DNA from 3 places in the Lysinibacillus sp. RS11 genome. Region 2 is predicted to be linked to each of the others. Evidence: predicted binding sites of a transcription regulator. Region 2 holds the regulator's gene; each other region holds the start of a gene.
What was found. Region 2 encodes LexA, which represses DNA repair genes until DNA is damaged. Its sites were predicted from a motif close to CGAACATATGTTCG; they were not measured.
Positions count from the first base shown of each region.

Region 1: the regulator LexA is predicted to act here: its motif matches at 2,809-2,822, upstream of ruvA (Holliday junction branch migration protein RuvA).
Region 3: the regulator LexA is predicted to act here: its motif matches at 3,101-3,114, upstream of parE (DNA topoisomerase IV subunit B).

Region 1 covers NZ_CP168124.1:3,405,286-3,412,617, forward strand. The annotation lists gene tgt (tRNA guanosine(34) transglycosylase Tgt) at 1-3, opposite strand, end outside; gene queA (tRNA preQ1(34) S-adenosylmethionine ribosyltransferase-isomerase QueA) at 62-1,102, opposite strand; gene ruvB (Holliday junction branch migration DNA helicase RuvB) at 1,120-2,124, opposite strand; gene ruvA (Holliday junction branch migration protein RuvA) at 2,143-2,763, opposite strand; gene AB9L17_RS17585 (phosphotransferase) at 2,880-3,677, opposite strand; gene AB9L17_RS17590 (LysM peptidoglycan-binding domain-containing protein) at 3,748-4,782, opposite strand; gene AB9L17_RS17595 (transcription repressor NadR) at 4,924-5,457, shown strand; gene AB9L17_RS17600 (thiol-disulfide oxidoreductase DCC family protein) at 5,873-6,262, opposite strand; gene pheA (prephenate dehydratase) at 6,287-7,162, opposite strand.
Region 2 covers NZ_CP168124.1:1,304,692-1,312,023, forward strand. The annotation lists gene AB9L17_RS06325 (DUF2339 domain-containing protein) at 1-1,614, shown strand, start outside; gene AB9L17_RS06330 (prepilin peptidase) at 1,895-2,647, shown strand; gene AB9L17_RS06335 (gamma-glutamyl-gamma-aminobutyrate hydrolase family protein) at 2,681-3,403, shown strand; gene lexA (transcriptional repressor LexA) at 3,709-4,326, opposite strand; gene yneA (cell division suppressor protein YneA) at 4,490-4,804, shown strand; gene AB9L17_RS06350 (YneB family resolvase-like protein) at 4,801-5,466, shown strand; gene def (peptide deformylase) at 5,624-6,202, opposite strand; gene AB9L17_RS06360 (helix-turn-helix transcriptional regulator) at 6,195-6,386, opposite strand; gene AB9L17_RS06365 (GNAT family N-acetyltransferase) at 6,691-7,203, opposite strand.
Region 3 covers NZ_CP168124.1:2,499,757-2,507,088, forward strand. The annotation lists gene parC (DNA topoisomerase IV subunit A) at 1-1,108, opposite strand, end outside; gene parE (DNA topoisomerase IV subunit B) at 1,105-3,081, opposite strand; gene plsY (glycerol-3-phosphate 1-O-acyltransferase PlsY) at 3,690-4,292, shown strand; gene AB9L17_RS12735 (HesB/YadR/YfhF family protein) at 4,312-4,602, shown strand; gene AB9L17_RS12740 (spore germination protein) at 4,748-6,334, shown strand; gene AB9L17_RS12745 (Ger(x)C family spore germination protein) at 6,362-7,332, shown strand, end outside.

The DNA of each region.
Region 1 (7,332 bases), 2.1 Mb from region 2:
CATAAAATAAATATTCCTCTCTTATCTAAAGTAAAAACAGTACTTCGATTTTTTCTTTAGTTTATCCTTTTGGACGGATAAACATAGCATCACCAAAGCTAAAGAAGCGATATTTTTCTTCTACAGCTTGTTTATATGCACTTAAAATTGTTTCTCTTGTCGCAAGTGTGCTAACAAGCATGACAAGGGTTGATTTTGGTAAATGGAAGTTTGTTATTAAACCATCTACAACCGAAAATTCGTATCCTGGATAAATGAAAATGGACGTCCAACCTTGCTCTGCACGAACCTCGCCTCCATATTTAGAGCCGATCGTTTCCAAAGTACGGTTAGAAGTTGTCCCAACTGCTATCACCTTTCCACCATTACTCTTTACACGGTTAATAATAGATGCCGCTTCTTCCGTTACACTATAAAATTCGGCATGCATTTCGTGATTTTCAATTGAATCTACACTTACAGGACGGAAAGTTCCTAGTCCTACATGTAAAGTGATAAATACAACTTCGACCCCTTTTGCTTTAACTTGCTCTAGTAATTCTTCTGTAAAATGAAGACCTGCAGTTGGTGCTGCTGCTGAGCCACGTTCTTTAGCATAAACGGTTTGGTAACGATCCTTGTCCTCTAATTTTTCACGAATATACGGAGGCAATGGCATCTCACCAAGTTGTTCTAAAATTTCATAAAAAATCCCATTATATTTAAACTCAAATGTACGCCCACCATGATCAAGCTCTCCTGTACAAGTAGCAGTCAATAAACCATCTCCAAATGTCACAACTGTACCGACCTTTACACGTTTAGCTGGCTTAACAAGTGTTTCCCATTCATCCGTACCAGCCATTTGCTTTAATAGCAGTACCTCTATATGAGCACCTGTTTCTTCTTTAACGCCCATTAATCGCGCTGGTAAGACCCTTGTATCATTTAATACAAGACAGTCTCCTGCTTGTAGCTCCTCTAAAATATGAGCGAAATGATGATGCTCAACATTTTGTGAGCCTGGTGTCACGACCATTAATCGACTAGCTGTACGATCAATAAGTGGTGTTTGTGCTATGAGTTCCTCTGGCAATTCAAAATCAAAATCTTCTACACGCATGAAAATACTTCCTTCTTCTAGGTTTGTTGGGGATATTCATATCCAAAATGTTCGTAGGCTAAATTTGATGCCACACGTCCACGTGGCGTCCGTTGAATAAAGCCTATTTGCATCAAATACGGCTCGTACACATCCTCTATTGTTACACGTTCCTCACCAATAGATGCTGCCAACGTATCTAAGCCTACAGGGCCACCACGGAAGCGCTCAATCATATTGGTCACAAGTTTATGATCAATATGGTCAAGTCCTCTAGGATCGACTTGCAATAGCTCAAGAGCTTGCTTAGCAAGTCCCTCAGTTATCATACCATCTCCAAGCACCTGTGCATAATCTCGCACTCGTTTAAGCAGGCGATTGGCAATACGTGGTGTCCCTCGCGAGCGTCTCGCCATTTCAAGTGCTGCTACTTGTTCAATATCAACATCAAATAAGTGTGCACTACGCTCTACAATTTCTGCAAGTGAAGTATTATCATAATACTCCAATCTTAATAATACGCCAAAGCGATCCCTTAAAGGTGCTGATAATGCGCCAGCTCTTGTTGTTGCACCAACTAGTGTAAATGGCGGTAAATCAAGCCGTACAGAACGCGCTTCTGGACCTTTACCAACAACTATATCTAAACAAAAATCCTCCATGGCTGGATAAAGCACCTCTTCTATTGCACGAGGCAGGCGATGTATTTCATCGATAAATAGCACATCTCCTGGCTCCAGTGAGCTTAAAATCGCCGCCAAATCCCCAGGACGTTCGATTGCAGGACCACTAGTCATGCGCACATTAACATTCATTTCATTAGCAATGACCGCAGCTAATGTCGTTTTACCAAGTCCAGGTGGTCCATATAACAGCACATGATCTAAACTTTCCTGACGAAGCTTTGCCGCTTCAATGAAAATTTGTAAATTCTCCTTTACCTTATGCTGTCCAATGTATTGTGCTAATCTTTGTGGACGTAAAGATAATTCAAACTGTTCATCATAGCTACCCGCCTCACTAGCAATCATACGTTCAGACATGTACTTCCCCCCCTTCCACTATTTTAACTTTAATAGCAATTGTAATGCTTGTTTCATAAATGCATCTGTTGTTTCAAGCTTGTCATTTTCCTCAAGCTGTGGACGTATTTTTTCAAGTTCTTTTTCAGAATAACCAAGTGCCATTAACGCAAGAATAGCTTCTTCAAGCTCATGTTTAAATGGATTCACACCAAATAACGGCAGCTCATCCTCTGAACTAGGTAGCTCGATAGTCTCCATTAATCCACCAAGTTTACCTTTTAAATCTAGAATCATTTGACGGGCCGTTTTCTTGCCAACACCCGGGAATTTTACTAAAAACGATTCATCCTCTCGTTCAATGGCACCTATCACCTGTTGCGGGTTCCCAGTAGCTAAAATAGCTAACGCACCCTTTGGTCCAATTCCTGATACTAATATAAGCTTTCGAAACAGCTCTCGTTGGTCTAAATTTGGAAAGCCATATAACACTTGAGCATCCTCACGCACATGCAAATGTACAAAAATTTGCTGCTCAAGTGCAGATGTCCTAAACGCAAATGGATTAGGTGTATTGAGCTGCCAACCAATTCCTTGTTGTTCAAGCACAATATACTCAGGAGTAATACGCTTTATTTGTCCTTTTAAATAATCATACATTTTCTATAATCCCTCACAATCATCGTCTTCGATTATAGCATATAGCGAACGAATGCTCGACTATAAGAAAAAGCACAAGTAATCGTTCACACACAAAAATGACCGCCTAAAGACGGTCATTTCTTCATCATTCTATCAATATCGTACCACAGTTTTGGCCAATATGTGAGGGCACGTTTTGTAAACGGCACTAAATAATCTAAAAACACTAGCTGTTGATCTAATGGTAAATCCACTGCGAAAAGCCATTCACGTAAAAGCTCATTTGGATATTTTAAACGATGTAGCTTTCTTTTATCTAAACGGTTCAGCTCCGGTAACTCTGCAAATATTTTACTAAGGTCATAATCTACAGCTGGCAATACACGATGTAACCATAAAATATATTCATCATCCGCTTCTCCAAGATGAGCTAAATCAAAATCAATTAAACGCAATTCCCCATCTGAGCACCATAAAAAATTATGATGTACGACATCTCCATGTAAAAGCGTTATTTCTTTTTCGGGTACATCCTCCCGTGCGATTAACTGTAACGACTTCTCACTATAGTGTAAAATTTGATCGATTTCTTCTTTCGTTAAAAAAGCACGAAATTCATTCCGCCTGCTCTTAAAACGCATATGACGCATTTGCCATTTTAAAAGCTGTGAATAGGTATGCAAGCCCGGCATCCGCTGCCAAGCAATTTTCTTATGTGTATCATGTAAGGTATTTAATAACTTAAGTGATTCCATCCGATCTTTTTTATGTGCAAAATTTGCACTATGACTTCCTTCTTGCCAAACTTGCACGATTAAGTACTCATCATCACTTTTCATTAAAGGTAAAATCAGTGAGGGTTCAAGTCGTCCAAGCTGTCGATGGATAACCCTCACCTTATCTGCTATTTCTAACTGCTTTGCACGTTTCACAAAATAATTATTAGATTGATATTTATACTTCCAAATATTAGACTTTACTTCTTCAATGATATACGCTTTTTCACCATCGATAAGGCGTCATCCCGCCTGGGTACATGTGCGGTGACATCCATGGCCCTGATGAAGAATACGGCGTTGGGCACTGGGATGGACATGGCATTGGACATGGTGGTGGGCACGGTGGTGGACATGGCGGTTGGCATTGACATGAATCCATTTTCCAATTCGGCATCATGATTGGTTGTGCATTACAACCACAGGATTGCTTCATTTCCATCTCCTGCATAGGCTCATATCCAGGCTTCATAGGGAAGAATGGAGATGTACTAGATTCTAAGAAATCAGGCATTCCAGCAACTTTACTGCATGGCTCACATGATGGTTGCTCCGGCATCGTATATGCTTCTACTTGTTGTTCCATTGGCATTGGCATCGGCATCGGCATATGCCACCACATATGATGATGCACCGGCTGATGACAGCTTACACAATGAGGTACTACTGGCATATGTGGCATTGGTTGTGGCATTTGTGGCATGATATAAATCGGTTGTGGCATTGGTTGTGGCATTGGTTGTGGCGGTAGTTCCGGTTGTGCTACAGGCGGTGGTGGTTGAATTTGAACTGATGGCGGTATAACCATTTGAGTTTGTTCTACTTGTGGCATGACTACTTGTTGATGCCAATTAAGCTCTACAGGCTGTGGTACAAACGTCGGTTGCTGAGGCATTGGCATTGGATACGGAATTGGAATCATCTGTGGTTCTGGCATCGGTGGTGGTGGTGCAACAATAGGTGGTGGCATCGGTCTTTGCACCTCTTTTTTGATACTTTCTTTAACAGGCCTTGTAGGTGACTCCTTATGCATAGGTCTTTCCTTATGCCCTTCCCTATGCATATCCCAATTTGTATCTCTATTTCCTTCTCTATGCGGTTCTTTGTTTATTTTTTCAGGCAAAATAATTTCCATGCCCGGTACTATATAATCTGGGTTGGCAAGATGGGCATTGAGTCGTTTTAAATCTTCAAATGAAATACCATACTCTTTTGCAATCTTCCACAACGTATCTCCCTTTTGAACAATATGAATACGCAATTTTTTCCTCCCTTCCTCTCTACGTATCATATGTTCAATGTTTCATTTGGATACAAAAATTTCACGCATGTTGCAAAGGCTTCATGGTACACTAGTTTTAAGGAAAACGGCTTCCTTTATTACAGGCAGAGGTGATCTCTTATGAAAAAAATGTTAGGCGAAGAACGCCGACTGCAACTTCTCGCACAGCTAAAAAAAAGCAACACACCTATAACAGGGACGGACTTGGCGAAATTTGCTAACGTTTCTAGACAAGTCATTGTCAATGATATGACATTATTAAAGGCTAGAAATGAACCTATTATTGCAACTAGCCAAGGATATCTTTATATGCATCAGGAACAATTACATCAAACTGTTGAACGTACTATCCCTTGCTTCCATACCTCAGAGGATGCAGAAGATGAACTTATAACAATAGTTGATTGTGGCGGTACAGTAAAAAATGTTATTGTAGAACATCCTATTTACGGAGAAATTACTGCGTCTATTATGGTCTCTAACCGTCATGAAGTAAAAAAATTTATTCAACGTGTTACTGATACACAGGCAAGTTACTTATCCGAACTAACGGGTGGTACACATCTCCATGTTATTTCTGCGCCTTCTGTTGAAATTTTAGATTTAATTGAGCTTACCTTACACAAAAAAGGCTATTTAGTAGTTGATCAATAATCAATTTTTACTTAGCTGCTGGCTTTCACAAAGGCTAGCAGCTTTCTATTTTTATGAATTTAAATGATTTACTATCAGGTGTATTGATTAGCCATTTTTATACAGAATTAATTCAAAGAGGCTGATTTCCGCTACGAGCGACTCGATTACCCGCGAGAAGCTTTGCCCTGCGATGATAGTGAAGCAACAGGAGCACTCGAGTATCCCTACGCTACAATCAGTTAAAATGGAAATATATTAGCAACATAGTAACAAAAAAAGAGGCTGAGACAGAACTCGATTATTTTGAAAAATAGCGAAAATAGGTAATAACTTTTTCGCTTTAATGAGTAGAGTGTTCCTTCCTAAATCAAAAAAATGTTAGACCAATGCAATCGGTCTAACATTTTTTCTTTTTGTCCCAGCCTCTTCAAAGTTAGAGAAACCTTTTACGCTGTGAAGGCGTTGGCAATAAGCACATTTCTTTTTGACCGAAAAGGCGATACCGATTTTTTGCAAATATTCGATACATCATATTCCGTATAAATGATGGGATCAGGATGAAAACATAGAAGACTGGCCAGAAACTACCTAATCTCCGACAGATTTTAAGTGCAGCTGTAGATTCAAAATATGCCTTTCCATGTTCAAATAATATGACACTATCTATATTTTCAGGTACTTCGTATTGTGCAAGTAATGCCTGCCCTACATCACTTTGGATTGAGGCAAATTGAAAATAGGCTCCCTGATCATGTTTGATAATAAATTGCACACTACTGTCACAAAAATTGCATACTCCGTCAAACAAAATAATGCCGCCCACAATGATTCCTCCTAGCCACTTTGGTTACTCTTCTGACGTTAGATAAGTAAAGTATGTACCAAGTGACTTCACCTTGCAACCAAGTGCAGCTAGTTCTTCCATGGCCCCACGCATCATAGGCTCCTTTTCATCTGCCAATACATCAATCATAAAGAAATAATCACCTAAGCCCGTTTTTAATGGTCGTGATTCGATTTTACTTAAATTTAGCTGTCGCCATGCAAATACTGATAGTACTTGATGTAATGCCCCCGAACGGTCCGTTGGCAATGTTATCATGAAAGTTGTTTTTGCCTGTCCATCCGATAATTCTTGCGGTAATCGTATGTTTTGCTTAGATAATACGAAAAAACGAGTATGGTTAAAATGGAAATCATGAATATTATCTTGAACAATTTCTAAGCCATATTTTTCTGCCGCAGCTGCATTACCAACTGCCGCAATACATTCGCTTGGATTTTCGGATACATATTTTGCCGCTGCCGCTGTTGATGTCGTTTGATGTAACGGAACATGGCTGAATCGATAAAATAAGTATTTATGACATTGTGCTAGCGCATGTGGATGTGAGTAAACTCCATTAATTGATTCCCAATTGTTCTTCTGCTCTTGATTGACCATTAAATGCTGCTGTATTTTCAACTGAAGCTCCCCTGTAACATATAGTGTTGCCTCATGAAATAAATAATCGAGCGTTAAAGGAACGGAGCCTTCTAAAGCATTTTCCAACGGTACAACTGCTAAATCTACCTTCCCCTTTGCTACTGCCTCAATACATTCTGGAATTGTAGCACAAGGGACAAGCCACTCAGTTGGAAAGGTGGCTTTAGTCGCTAAGTATGTAAATGATGCTTCCGGCCCTAAATAGCCAATTCGTTTTTCCCATTGTTCTTTTGTCATGATATTTACCTCCCTCACTACAATTGTAGTATAAAGTTTGAGTTTAATTTACTGTGTGTAATATTTGCAAATAAAAGATTTAACATTTCTATTTTTCAGAAAATTAATTTTATGGTACTACATAGAATGTTAGGTACGTGCGAAGTTCTCAACACATGTCGGTGACTGCC
Region 2 (7,332 bases):
GCGGCTGGCGCGATATTATATGAAATAATAGGTTTAACACTTGCGCTTGTGATAGCGATGGTTTATATCGGCTATGGTATTGCTATTAGTTTCTTAAAGAAAAATGAGGTGCTAACAGTATTTGTAGCATTTACCTCACTATTACTACCTTATTTACTAGAATATATGGATTTTAGTCCTGTTATTATTTTAATCTATGTGATTGTACTGTTTACGATGTTGCAATTTGTCATTAATCAACACAAGCAGAAGTGGGCACTCTATATCGCAACCTTTTTCACTGTGCTAGCGATCAGCATAGAAACATTTATGAATAATGACAATCAAGTTGTTTTTGCAATAGGTTTGCTTGTTATGCTATCTATTTTTAACACGAGTTGGTGTCGTTTATATAATGTAGCGTCTACATGGAAATATACTCATGTTGGTATGCAATTTAGCCTTGGTTTATTCAGTTTATTGCTCATGAATTTTATTATTACAACAATTGAATTTGGAGAAGCACTGTTACTCGTAATAGTCAGTTTATTTGCAATTTTAGCGGGTTATGGCTATAAGCAAAAATGGCAGGAGGCATTTGATAGTGCCGTAACACTCGCGTTTATTACACTATTTAATACGCTACTAGTTATGAATTTACCAGGGAAAGTGGATCACATATTGATCCCGTTCATCGTCTTTGCAGGTGTTATGATGAGTTTACGTTTACGAGCAAGTATCATGAAGGTTGTCGGCTCATTCTTATTTATGATTGTACTTGCCATAAACTTTAGTATTCATGATCCTGCACCATTTTTCAGCATAAATCATGCGAGTTTGGTGATGCCTGGAATTTATCTCCTGATTATTTATTTATATGCGAGACGTCCAAAAGAGACACTGACTGTATTTGAACAGATCATGAAGGATATGTATGTGATTGATATTTTAGCTTTAATAACAACTAGTTATTTCTTAGCTTATATCGGAAAGATTGATGCAACTTATTTTGCGGATGTTAGTAATATTCCGCATCTGATGTGTATAATAATCGCTTTATTATTTGTCGGATCGCTTCTAGTACCAATAAAATATAAAGGGCGTGCATTAACACCTGCTCTTAGTGTATTTTTCCTTCTCTTTACACTAATGCTTGTAGCTATACCATACAATATGCAAGGTGTCGCGTGGTTAAATATAGTGACAAGAATCGTGTATATTGCGGTTATCGTAGCAATTATTGTCGATTTACTAAAGAAGGGGCGCATTTATCAAACCTATCAAGTGCAACTAGAGAAACTTTTGGACCCAATTGTAAGTGCAGGCGTTGTGCTTACGATGATAGCTGTTAAGGGGCTAATATTCCAACTTGCATATAATGGGATACTTGATTGGAAGTTAAGTATTGTGTTCTCAACAATTACATTATTCCTTACAGCAAGCGTTGCACTATGGCTTAGCTCAGGTCGTCATTTACGAGCATTACGCCTAACTGGTTTTATCATCTTAATTATTGCTTTTGTAAAACTTATATTCTTCGATTTGTCGGCCCTCGATTTACTAATTAGAGCAATACTGTTTATGACGGTTGGTGGAATTGGGTTGCTGCTGTCGGGACGATTGTTGAAAAAATAATAGAGATCGTTTGAAAAAGCCTGTTAGAAGTATTTTCTAATAGGCTATTTTCATTATGATTGTCATTTAAATCTTCAAATTTTAAGTTGCTAGAAATGTATTTTAAAAAATCTGAAAATTATAATACAAAGCGTGTGATGAAAACTGCTATAATTAACTTTAGTATACTAGAAGATTAGGAAAAACAGGTAACGACGATCTATTTTGAAGGATCACAATAATGTAAATGGCGCGCATACTTGAATTGTATGGGCGTCTATTGGTATAGGAGGACATAAAGATGGAAATGGCTTATACAATTATTGTTTTACTTTTTGGCTTCGTTCTTGGCTCTTTTTTTAATGTAGTGGGCTTACGGATACCAATAAAAGGGTCGATTTTCCGTCCACCTTCGCATTGTATTCATTGTAAGAGAAAGTTGACTGTGCTTGATTTGATACCTGTGTTGTCTTATATGTTTTTAGGTGGGAAATGCCGTAGCTGTGGTCAAAAAATTTCTGGGATTTATCCACTGATGGAACTTATAACAGGCATATTATTTGCCTTGGCTTATTGGAAATTAGGCTTTAGTGCAGAATTTTTTGTAGCACTATTATTGATTTCATTATTAGTAATTATTGTTGTATCGGATTTTGCGTATATGCTTATTCCTGATAAAATACTCCTATTCTTTTTACCATTACTAATTATTGGACGCTTGATATCGCCGTTGTCTCCGTGGTGGGATAGTATAGTTGGTGCTGTCGTAGGATTTTGCATACTATATAGTATTGCTGCTTTATCAAGAGGTGGTATGGGTGGTGGCGATATTAAATTATTCTTTTTACTCGGTCTTGTACTCGGCACAATACATACACTTCTGACACTATTTGTATCAGCTGTGATTGGAATGATTGTTGGGATAGTGGTGTTAAAGGTCCGTAGGCAGGGAAGAAAAACGCCTATACCATTTGGACCATCTATTGCGCTAGCAGCTATCGTTGTCTATTTTTATGGAGACGCGTTGATGAATTGGTATTTTGAATGTTGGTAAGTCGTAAATCTTGTGGATCATGGAGGGGATAAAGTGAAACCAGTTATCGGTATAACGGCCTTTGTGGAAGATGATTTGTCTTCTAGATTAAATGCCGCCTACAGCAAAAGTGTCATTGAAGCTGGTGGAATTCCATTGATAATTCCGCTTGGCATAGAAGAGGATGTAGCACAAATTTTATCGTTAACGGATGGATTATTATTATCGGGTGGCTATGATGTACATCCATTTCTCTTTGGTGCAGAACCTACACCGAAATTAGGGAAAGTTCATCCAGAAAGGGATTCTGTGGAGCTTGCCTTAATTGAAGCGGCCTTTATTCGCCAAATGCCGATTTTTGGCATTTGTCGAGGGATGCAAATACTAAATGTAGCGCTAGGAGGTACGGTCTATCAGGATATTGATAGCGAATATCATAGTAGTAAATTATTAAAGCACAAACAACAAGCGGCTCGAGGCGTTGCTACACATTATGTTCATGTTACACCTGATACACTACTAAAAACGATTATTGAGGAAGCGCAAATTGCTGTTAATTCATTTCATCATCAGGCTGTAAATGTAGTTTCGGAAAAAATGAAAGTAGCAGCAAAATCAAGTGATGGTATCGTTGAAGCGGTAGTACACGAAGATTTACCATTTTGTCTGGGCGTACAGTGGCATCCTGAAGAGCTTGCCATTGTAGGAGATGGTGGATCGAAGAAATTATTTACTGCATTTGTAAGGGCAAGTTTGAAATTCAAAGTAGAGGCATAATACTTGATAACTTAAAATTGCTAGTTCGACGTTTCGATGCTTACTAGGAATCCATGCTAAAGTGGATTCTTTTTTTCTTTTAAGCAAAGTTATGATCAAAAGAAAAAAGATGTCCGAAAAGTCTCCTTCGACATCTTCATTTAGTACTATTTCTAGCAACGCGTTTTCGTATTTTGATTTTTTCCAAAAGGACTGGACTAAATGCGTGTACTCGTGCTCATCTTGCTTGATTCTCTAGCCTTAAATTAAGAAAAAGAGGTATATGCGAACATAATATCCTCTTTTTATACTTTAATATTGAGATACTAATGTACACGACGATAGAGACCAACAACTTGCCCCAAAATAGAAACTTGGTCTACGATGATCGGCTCCATTGTTGCGTTTTCAGGCTGTAAACGAAAATGGTTTTTTTCCTTGAAGAAACGCTTTACAGTTGCTTCATCCTCTTCAGTCATGGCTACGACAATATCACCATTATTAGCTGTTGCTCTTTGTTTAACTATGACTAAATCACCGTCTAAGATGCCAGCTTCAATCATTGATTCACCCATAATTTCTAGCATAAATAACTCATCTTCGCTTGTACCATAAATATCTGGAAGTGGGAAGTATTCATCGATATTTTCAATAGCAGTAATTGGAGAACCTGCTGTAACCTTCCCAACAAGTGGGACATGTACAACTTGTTGCTTTTGAATAGAATCCTCTGGCTCTAGGATTTCAATAGCGCGTGGTTTAGTTGGGTCTCGACGAATGAAGCCCTTTTGTTCTAAACGAGCTAAATGTCCATGAACTGTTGAGCTTGAAGCAAGTCCAACTGCTTCACCAATCTCACGTACAGATGGTGGATACCCCTTTGTGCGTACTTCTTCTTTGATGAACTCTAATATGGCTTCTTGTCTTTTCGAAACTTTTTTCATGATTGCTCACCTCTTTTTTTCTAATCATTCTACTTATTAGTAGTATAACAGAATGCGAACACTTAAGCAAACATAGGTTCGAAAAGTGTTTGACAAAAACATTTGTTCGTATTATTATGAGAACATACATTCCGAACAAACATTCTAAAAAGGGGTTATGATGATGAACTGGTTAAAGAAAAATCCACATATTACTACTTTGTTAGGGGTATGTCTACTATTTGCAGCATACCTTTTTATAACAGATCCAGGCGATGTTACTTACGCCGAAATTGAAATCGAACATGGTGATAGTTTATGGTCGTTAGCTGAGCAATACTCTGGTAAAATGAAAACGGATGATTGGATTAAGCTTGTAAAGGCAGAAAATGAATTATCGAACGTTGATATTATTGCAGGTAAATCCCTAGTGATTCCAGTAGTGGGTGACCAGTCCATGCCCATAAATTCAATTGAAATTGCGAGAAATGAACAATGATTAATAAACAACAATCGGCTGTTGTCTATTGCCGTGTAAGTACAGAAAAAGAGACACAAAGTTCCTCGCTTGAGCGTCAACAAGAGGAGTTGATGCGCTATGCTAAAGAGCAGGGCTACGAAGTGAAGCACGTTTTTATGGATAAGCATAGTGGCTATGATGTGGAACGTGAGGGCTTACTTGAAATGCTCGACTTTATTAAAGAAAAAGAAGTTAAAGCATTATTTGTACAGGATGAAACACGTTTAGGACGTGGAAATGCTAGAATGGCAGTATTGCATTTATTACAAAAAACTGAAACGGATGTTTTTTCTATGCGAGACGAGGGCCCTGTACAATTAAATGAAATGGATACGATGCTACTAGAGATTTTAGCGATCGTAGAGGAGTACCAGCGCAGAATCCATAATGCTAAAATACGTCGTGGTATGCGTCGTGCCGTTGAAAATGGCTATCGTCCTGAAAACAATTTATCTAATCGGGGAAATCCTAATGGTCAAGAACGTAAGGATGTGCCTGTTGAAGAGATTATCAAGCTACGTAATCGAGGCTTCACATTTGATGAAATTGCCATGACACTAAAAGGTCTAGGCTTTGATGTAAGTAAAGCTACTGTACATCGGAGATATAGGGAACATCAAGAAAGTTTGACGGGTAAATAAAATGAAACTTCAATCAGTGGGAGTTTTGTCATCCTGCTGATAGGAAGCCTTATCTTGTGGCGACACTAGGGGACCAACGTTTTGTTGGCCCAATAACGGTCAGTTAATCGTACTGACCGTTATTTCGGGTGAAATTGCACTACTAGTCTTTTCTTAATTAATACAAACTCTCAATCATAACATTGTCTGGTAGTTTAAATGGATTTTCTTTATTTATTCTGTCATAAAACATGATACCGTTTAAATGATCTATTTCGTGTTGCATTACGATGGAACCGTATCCATTGAAATGATAAATGGCTTCTTGCCCATGTATGTCATATGCTTTAACTTTAATTCTTTCATATCTTGGAACAAAGCCATTAACGTTTCTATTGACCGAAAGACAACCTTCCCCCTCCGGTAAATAAATCATGTTTAAAGAGTGACTAACGATTTTTGGGTTAATTAACATATATTCATGATATTTACCTCCATCTTTATAAAGTGCAGTAAACATTCGTTTATTCAGACCAATTTGATTGGCAGATAAGCCAACTCCTGAACGTAATTTATATTTTTTTGAAATATCCGGATCTTGGCTATTTTTTAAATACTTAAGCATACAAATTAATGTATCTTGATCTTCTTTTGAAACAGGTAACGTAACCTCATTCGTATTTTTTCGTAATATCGCAGCACTCTCCTTTACAAAATCTTTCATTGTTATCATATACTCAAGATGGAATTTACTCATATATAAACACCTCATCAACTTTTTTATTTAGAGCTTTAGCAATTTTAAAGGCTAATTCAAGAGTTGGGTCATACTTATCATTTTCAATACAATTAATAGTGTGTCTAACAACCCCACATTCCCTTGCAAGGGCTTCTTGTGTTAGTCCTAATTTTTTTCTTAGTGCTTTTATTATATTCTTCAGACTTATACCTCCTTTTGTCTAAAGTGTTGGTTTATTTATTACATGGAAACTAATGTAAAATGTCCAATGTATTGGACATTTTGACTTTAAAAAAGAGGCTGCAACAAAAAGAAAAAATGTTAGACCTTGCAATTGGTCTAACATTTTTTTGATTTAGGAAGGAACACTCTACTCATTGAAGCGGAAAAGTTATTATCTGTTTTCGCTATTTTTCAAAATAATCGAGTTCTGTCCCAGCCTCCACTATTTTTATTTCAACTAATAGCGTTTCCTACGATCTATTAACAAAAGTATAAAGAATTGGTTATGCCCATTCCTCATCTATTACAGCATAATAATATTCATCCCACCACTCGTCTCCGTGTGGTATACATTTTTTAAAATAACCTTCGCGTCTCATGCCGATTTTCTCCATCACTCGATACGATGGGATATTTTCTGGCTGACAAGTTGCAATAATTCGATGAAGTTTCATTTCTTTGAATCCATAGTCTAGTACAGCTCTTGCGGCTTCAGAGGCGTAGCCATTATTGTAATAGTTCGGATTCAATACCCAACCAATTTCATACGTATGGTCACCAAAACATTGATGGAAAACCATATGACCAATGACAATATTTTCATTTAGTAAAATAACAGGAAAGTGTTTTGCTTTGTCACCGCTATTTTCAGAAACAAAATTTTTTGCGTTCTCCTCATTAAAAACGCCCTCTGGAATATACTTCATCACATTTGGATTTGAAGTATATTCATAGACAGCTTGCCAATCTTGAACCTCAAATTCTCTTATTAATAGTCTTTTCGTTTTGATAAACATTTCATTTTTCCCCCAAACATAAATGGATCTTTTTGTACCCCATAAATTAGTTTACACAACTAACTTCACAAAGTCATGTATGGTGTGGCATTTATTGTAAATGTTGAGGGTCACTAAAAAGGTTGGTAT
Region 3 (7,332 bases), 1.2 Mb from region 2:
TTTGCAAATCATAAATGGAGCGGTTTGTCACGACTTCCTTTTGATGGGCAATATACGCGTCCAGTAACAATGGCAATGTCATCATTGTCGGACGACGATTATGGATAGCAATCATATTAAAATTATAAGCTACTTGTAAGTCAGTTGTTTTGAATAAGTAATTTAAAATACCTTGTCCAGGTACATCTTTTTTCAGCTCAATCACAACGCGTAAGCCTGTACGATCTGATTCATCACGAATTTCCGCAATTCCTTCAAGTCGCTTATCCACACGCTGTTCATCAATTTTCTTCACAAGGTTTGCTTTATTAACATCATACGGCAATTCTGTAATAACGATTTGCTCTTTGCCACCCTTGATTGGTTCAACAGCTGCTTGAGCACGCACAATAATTTTGCCGCGGCCTGTCTCATACGCTTTCTTAATGCCATCGACACCTTGGATGATACCACCTGTTGGGAAATCAGGCCCTTTGATGACGGTCATTAATTCATCAACCGTAGCATTCGGGTTATCCAAGCGCATTAGAACGCCGTCTAGCACTTCATCTAACGCGTGAGGCGGGATATCTGTCGCATAGCCGGCAGAAATACCTGTCGAGCCGTTAACCAGTAAATTAGGGAAACGCGCTGGTAAAACAGTTGGCTCCATATCTTGATCATCAAAGTTCGGCACAAATTCAACGGTTTTCTTGCCAATATCACGTAGCATCTCGGCTGCAATGGCAGAAAGTCTTGCCTCTGTATAACGCATCGCTGCAGGTGGGTCACCATCAACAGAACCATTATTACCATGCATTTCAATGAGCATATGACGTGCCTTCCAATCCTGACTCATACGTACCATCGCTTCGTATACGGAGCTATCACCGTGTGGATGGTAGTTACCAATAACATTACCGACTGTTTTGGCTGATTTACGGAATGGTTTATCATTCGTATTCCCCTCTGTAAACATCGCATATAAAATACGACGTTGTACAGGCTTAAGACCGTCACGTGCATCAGGCAACGCGCGGTCTTGAATAATATATTTACTATAGCGACCAAAGCGGTCACCCATTACTTCTTCTAAAGGTAAATCTTGAAACTTTTCCGTACTACTCATGCTTGGCCCTCCTCTTGTTGGATGAATTCATTGTCTAAAATATTAGAATCATCCTCCATACCGAAGTTGACATTGGCTTCGATCCATTTTCGGCGTGGTTCAACTTTGTCGCCCATTAATGTTGTGACACGTCTTTCAGCACGTGCACCATCTTCAATTGTTACGCGAATTAATGTCCGCGTTTCAGGGTTCATCGTCGTATCCCATAGCTGGTCAGCATTCATCTCTCCAAGACCTTTATAACGCTGTAATATGTAACCCTTTCCAACTTTTTTAATGGCTGTTTGTAAATCACTTTCGGTCCAAGCATATTCAATCACTTCTTTTTTACCAGTACCTTTTGACACTTTATAAAGCGGCGGTAATGCGATAAATACCTTTCCTGCTTCAATTAATGGTCGCATATAACGATAGAAGAACGTTAGTAGCAGCACTTGAATATGCGCTCCATCAGTATCCGCATCGGTCATAATCACGACTTTATCATAGGATGAGTCCTCAACAGAGAAATCTGTTCCAACGCCTGCACCAATGGCATGAATGATCGTTGAAATTTCTTCATTTTTCATAATGTCCTGAAGCTTCGCCTTTTCCGTATTAATAACTTTACCACGCAATGGTAAAATCGCTTGGAACGTACGATCTCGCCCTTGTTTAGCAGAACCTCCTGCAGAATCACCTTCGACTAAATACAGCTCGTTTTTTGCAGCATTTCGAGATTGTGCAGGTGTTAGTTTTCCAGAAAGAATCGTACTGCCTTTTTTGCTTTTCTTGCCATTTCGTGCATCTTCACGCGCTTTACGAGCCGCTTCACGTACTTGTTGCGCACGAATAGCTTTTCGTACAAGCGATGCAGACAATTCAGCGTTTTCTTCAAGTACATATAAAATTTGCTCTGAGACAACACTATCTACCGCCGAACGGGCCTCACTCGTCCCAAGCTTACCCTTTGTTTGGCCCTCGAATTGTAGTAAGTGCTCGGGAATGCGAACAGAAACAATCGCTGCTAAGCCCTCTCGAATGTCTGTCCCTTCAAGATTCTTATCCTTATCTTTTAACAGACCAATTTTTCGTGCATATTCATTAAAAACACGCGTCAACGCTGCTTTGGCACCCGTTTCATGTGTCCCGCCATCTCGCGTACGAACATTGTTAACGAATGAAAGAATTGTTTCTGAATAGCCGTCGTTGTACTGGAAGGCGAACTCTACTTCAATTTCATCTTGAATCCCTTCCACATACTTTACAGGATGAAGTACATCTTTCTCCTCATTCAAATACGCAACGAAAGCTTCAATGCCGTTCTCATAAAAGAAAACATCACCTTTGCCTTCCTCGCGTTCATCGATTAACTCAATTTTTAAGCCTTTTAATAAAAATGCTGACTCGCGTAAACGTTCTGCAAGCGTATCATAATTATATTTTGTCACCGAGAAAATCGTGTCATCCGGTAGAAAATGGACCTGTGTTCCTGTCTGTTTTGTTTGTCCGATTTCTTCAAGTGTCGTCACAGGATGTCCACCGTTTTCAAAACGTTGTCGATACTTTTTACCGTCGCGGTGAATCGTCACTACTAAAAAGGAAGATAAAGCATTAACAACTGAAGAACCTACACCATGTAAGCCACCGCTCGTTTTATAGCCGCCTTGTCCGAATTTACCACCAGCGTGTAGGACGGTAAAGATAATTTCAGGAGTTGGTTTACCCATCTTATGCATCCCAGTGGGCATTCCACGGCCGAAGTCTCGAACGCTAATACTTTGGTCTTTATGAATAGTGACGATGATATGAGAACCAAAGCCAGCCAGTGCTTCATCCACCGCATTATCTACGATTTCATATACAAGGTGATGAAGTCCACGGCCATCTGTAGAACCGATATACATGCCAGGTCGCTTTCGTACCGCTTCTAATCCTTCTAATACTTGAATGGCGTCATCATTATAGACGCTTGGTGACTGTTTATTCGCCAAATATTTCCCCTCCAAAAAACAAACGCATGTTCTATTTATGTTCTCTTCCTAATAATAATAGCATTTCTTGTCAATAGCTAGTGGCAGGTCCAAAAAATTTTTAAAAATCCTTCACAACTTTTACTTTTTTATAGAATCATTTGCCATTATTGCTTCAGCTGTCCAATTTCCTTGACGCAGGCAATAAGTTTTAGTTGCATAAATACTGATGACTAATTGCTAACTGTCAACCGCATAATGGTTTTAATATCTTCATACAGAAGCTTTTCAATACCCACTGTAAAATATTCAGGTATGTTAATAACAATGTACTTCTTCCATTCCGCGAAATTAAAGATAGACTTCTATTCTACCAAAGGAACGGGTGAATGACAAAATTGCCATTTTACCTATATTTTAGACGCTCGGCCTACTGGAAATACTCATGTCAAAAAACCTAACTTATGTTCGAATAAACAGATAGAAATCTTTAAAATACATTTATCTTTTGTATTGAATTCAAGATACACTAGGAAATCTCCTTCATTGCATTGTAGATTAGAGAGAAAAAGTGTAAAATACTTGTTACATATTATTAGTACCAAGTTATAAATGAAAGGAGTCCAGCTATGCTTAATGGACTTATTATTTTATGTGCTTATCTAATCGGCTCTATACCTTCGGGATTATGGATAGGCAAAATTTTTTATAAAACAGATATTCGTGAACATGGTAGTGGGAATTTAGGGGCGACGAATACATTCCGTATTTTAGGAAAAAAAGCAGGAATAGTTGTCACAATTATGGATGTTTTAAAAGGAACAGCTGCAGTATTACTCGTATCTCTTCCTGTTTTTTCTGAAGTATCCATTCACGCATTAATTCTTGGACTTATAGCGGTTGTTGGTCATATGTTCCCTGTCTTTGCGAGTTTCCGCGGAGGGAAAGCTGTGGCAACATCAGCAGGAGTTCTCTTAGGCTATTCATGGCCTCTATTTGTTTTACTATTTATTACTTTTTTCGTTACATTAAAACTAACGAAAATTGTCAGCTTAACTTCTATGATTGCCGCTTTAGTAGCACTAATTTATTCAATCGTTTATTATTTTGTTACAGGTGATATTGCTTTAGGTTTTTTAGTAGCATGTTTATTTAGCTTTATCATTTATCGTCACCGAGCAAATATTGTCCGCATTAAAAATGGGACAGAGCCAAAGGTGAAATGGCTGTAACGAAGAAAGGAGCATTCTATTGAATATTGCACTAACAGATGAAGCCCTACAATGGTTTAAACGAGAGATGGAAGTAGAATCCGGAGATACGATTCGTTTTTATGCAAGATATGGTGGTTCCAGTCCCTTTCACGAAGGCTTTTCACTTGGAATGACTCGTGAAGAACCAATCGAAATTGGTGTTAAGACAGTTTTTGACGATGTCACCTACTACATCGATGAAAAAGATTTATGGTTTTTCAATGATCACAATTTACATGTAGATGTAGATGCTACAATAGATGAATTAAAGTATGATTATCGCAAATAAAGCAGTGTTTCCTTCGTTTATACGAGGGAAATACTGCTTTTCTTTTTCCTATGATTTATGTTTATTCCATCCCATACTTAGTTTATCTCTTCTGAAAGTTGTACATTCTATAGGTAGTGAACGCAAACTTGAGGAGGCAAGAAAAATGTCCATTTCTAAAGTTACGAATACCTCCCAATCAAATTCAAACAATGACCTACTGTATAGCTCATTATCTCAAAATATGAAGGTGATTAAACATACACTTGGGAATAGTAATGATATTATCATACGAGAAATTTCGATTGGTAAAGCTGAAAAAAATACAGTAACAAGTGAAATTACAATTGGTAAAGCTGAAAAACATGCGATGGTGATGATCAGTATTGATGGTTTATCCGATAAAACAACCATTTCTGATTCTGTGATTGATAAACTGATACAAGAAGTTGAAGAAGCTCAAAACCCAGACGTAGAGACTATAAAACAATATGTAAAAGAAACTTGTTTAACAGTCGGCGATGTCAATGAAATTTCGAATTTCTCAACACTTTACAATTCTATTTTGAATGGAGATACAGTCATCTTATTAGATGGTGTTTCGGCAGGCATCGTGACAAGTACAAAAAGCGCAAAAGATAGAGCTATTACTGATCCATCAACTGAATCGGTTATTAGAGGTCCGCGCGAGTCCTTTACAGAAACATTACGTACCAACACCGCCCTCATCCGTCGAAAAATTAAAAGTCCAAATCTTTGGATAAAGTCTCGTGTTATCGGTGAGGTTACTAAAACGGATGTTGCGGTTATGTATTTAAACGGCATTGCCAATGACAAAATAGTAGCAGAGGTTCTTGCGCGATTAGATCGTATTAATATTGACGGAATTTTGGAAGGTGGCTATATCGAAGATTTTATTCAAGATTCTAAATTCACTATATTCCCAACTGTCTATAATTCTGAACGACCTGATGTCATTGCGGGAGAACTATTAGATGGTAAAATTGCTATTTTAGTGGACGGTACACCCTTTGTGTTAATTGTACCTGCTCTTTTTACGTCCTTTTTACACTCTGCTGAAGATTACTATCAGCATTGGATCATTAGTTCTTTAGTACGCATATTAAGATTTTTTGGTATTAGTCTTGCATTAGTGGCACCTTCACTCTATGTGGCCATCACAACTTTCCATCAAGAAATGCTACCAACACCGATGCTCATCAGTATCGCATCTCAACGAGAAGGAGTCCCCTTCCCTGCAGTTGTCGAAGCACTCATGATGGAGCTTGCCTTTGAAATACTACGAGAAGCGGGTCTTCGAATGCCAAGAACTATTGGTCCAGCGGTATCTATTGTAGGAACTTTAGTCATCGGTCAAGCCGCTGTAGAAGCAGGGATTGTCTCAGCTGTAATGGTCATTATTGTAGCATTAACAGCGATTTGTAGTTTCTTGTTCCCTGCTTATGGCTTATCGAATACCATTCGTCTTTTACGTTTCCCATTAATGATATTAGCAGCGATGTTAGGTTTATTCGGCGTGATGTTTGGGATGATGATGATCATTATTCACTTATGTAGCATTCGAACTTTTGGTGTTCCTTATTTAAGTCCATTTGGGCCATTAATCTTAAAGGATCAAAAAGATGCTTTAGTATTGTTTCCTCGTAGAGCCCTATTAACTCGACCTAGTTTAATCAGTCAAAAAAACAATGTTAGAGGGCATAAATTTTTTAGTGTTAAAAAAAGGAATTAACAATGATATACAAGCGAGGAATGGACCATGTCAAAATATAAAACGATATGCTTACTTTTGATGGTTACCTTATTTTTAAGTGGTTGCTGGAGTAAACGTGAACTCAATGAATTAGCAATTGTCTCTGCACTAGGAATAGATAAAGTAGACGATGAATTTGAAGTCACTGTTCAAATTGTGGTTCCTGGTGAAATTTCATCAAAAGCCCCTACTAGCGGTCGATCACCTGTTATTACCAATTACGCAAAGGGCAAAACGATCTTCGAAGCTATTCGAAAAATGACAACATTATCGACTAGGAAGATTTATTTCGCCCATACACAAGTAGTTATTCTTGGAGAAGAATTAGCGAAAGAAGGCATTAGTGAGGCATTAGATTTAATCTCTAGAGATCATGAATTCAGAAATGATTTCAATGTTATTATCGCTCACGAGACAACTGCAAAAGAAGTCTTAAATATATTAACACCTATTGAAAAAGTGCCTGCAAATAAATTGATCAATTCACTTAATACATCTGAAAAAGCTTGGGGTTCAACGATTGCCATTAATATTGATGAATTAGTAAGTACTTTAAGTAGTTCTGAAACAAGTCCAATCCTTTCTGCCATTGAAATAAAAGGAGATGCGACATTAGGAATGGGTGCAACCAATGTTGATAAAGTAAAAACGCCAGTGGTATTAAAGTATGCCGGATTAGCAGTATTCAAAAAAGATAAATACATTGGGCTTTTAACAGAAGAAGAAAGTAAAAGCGTAAGTTTTTTAAGTGACAAAATAAAAAGTACGATTGAAATTATTGCTTGTCCTAAGGGAGGTACATTAGCAACAGAAATTACAAAATCCAAGACAAAAATAAAGGGAAAGTTTGAAAAAGGTACGCCAAAAATTAATGTTCATATAGATGTTGAGCAAAATGTCGGAGAAGTTGAATGTACTATTAACCTTACTTCCCAAAAATCCATTGATTACGTAAATAAAAAAACTGAAGAACTTAT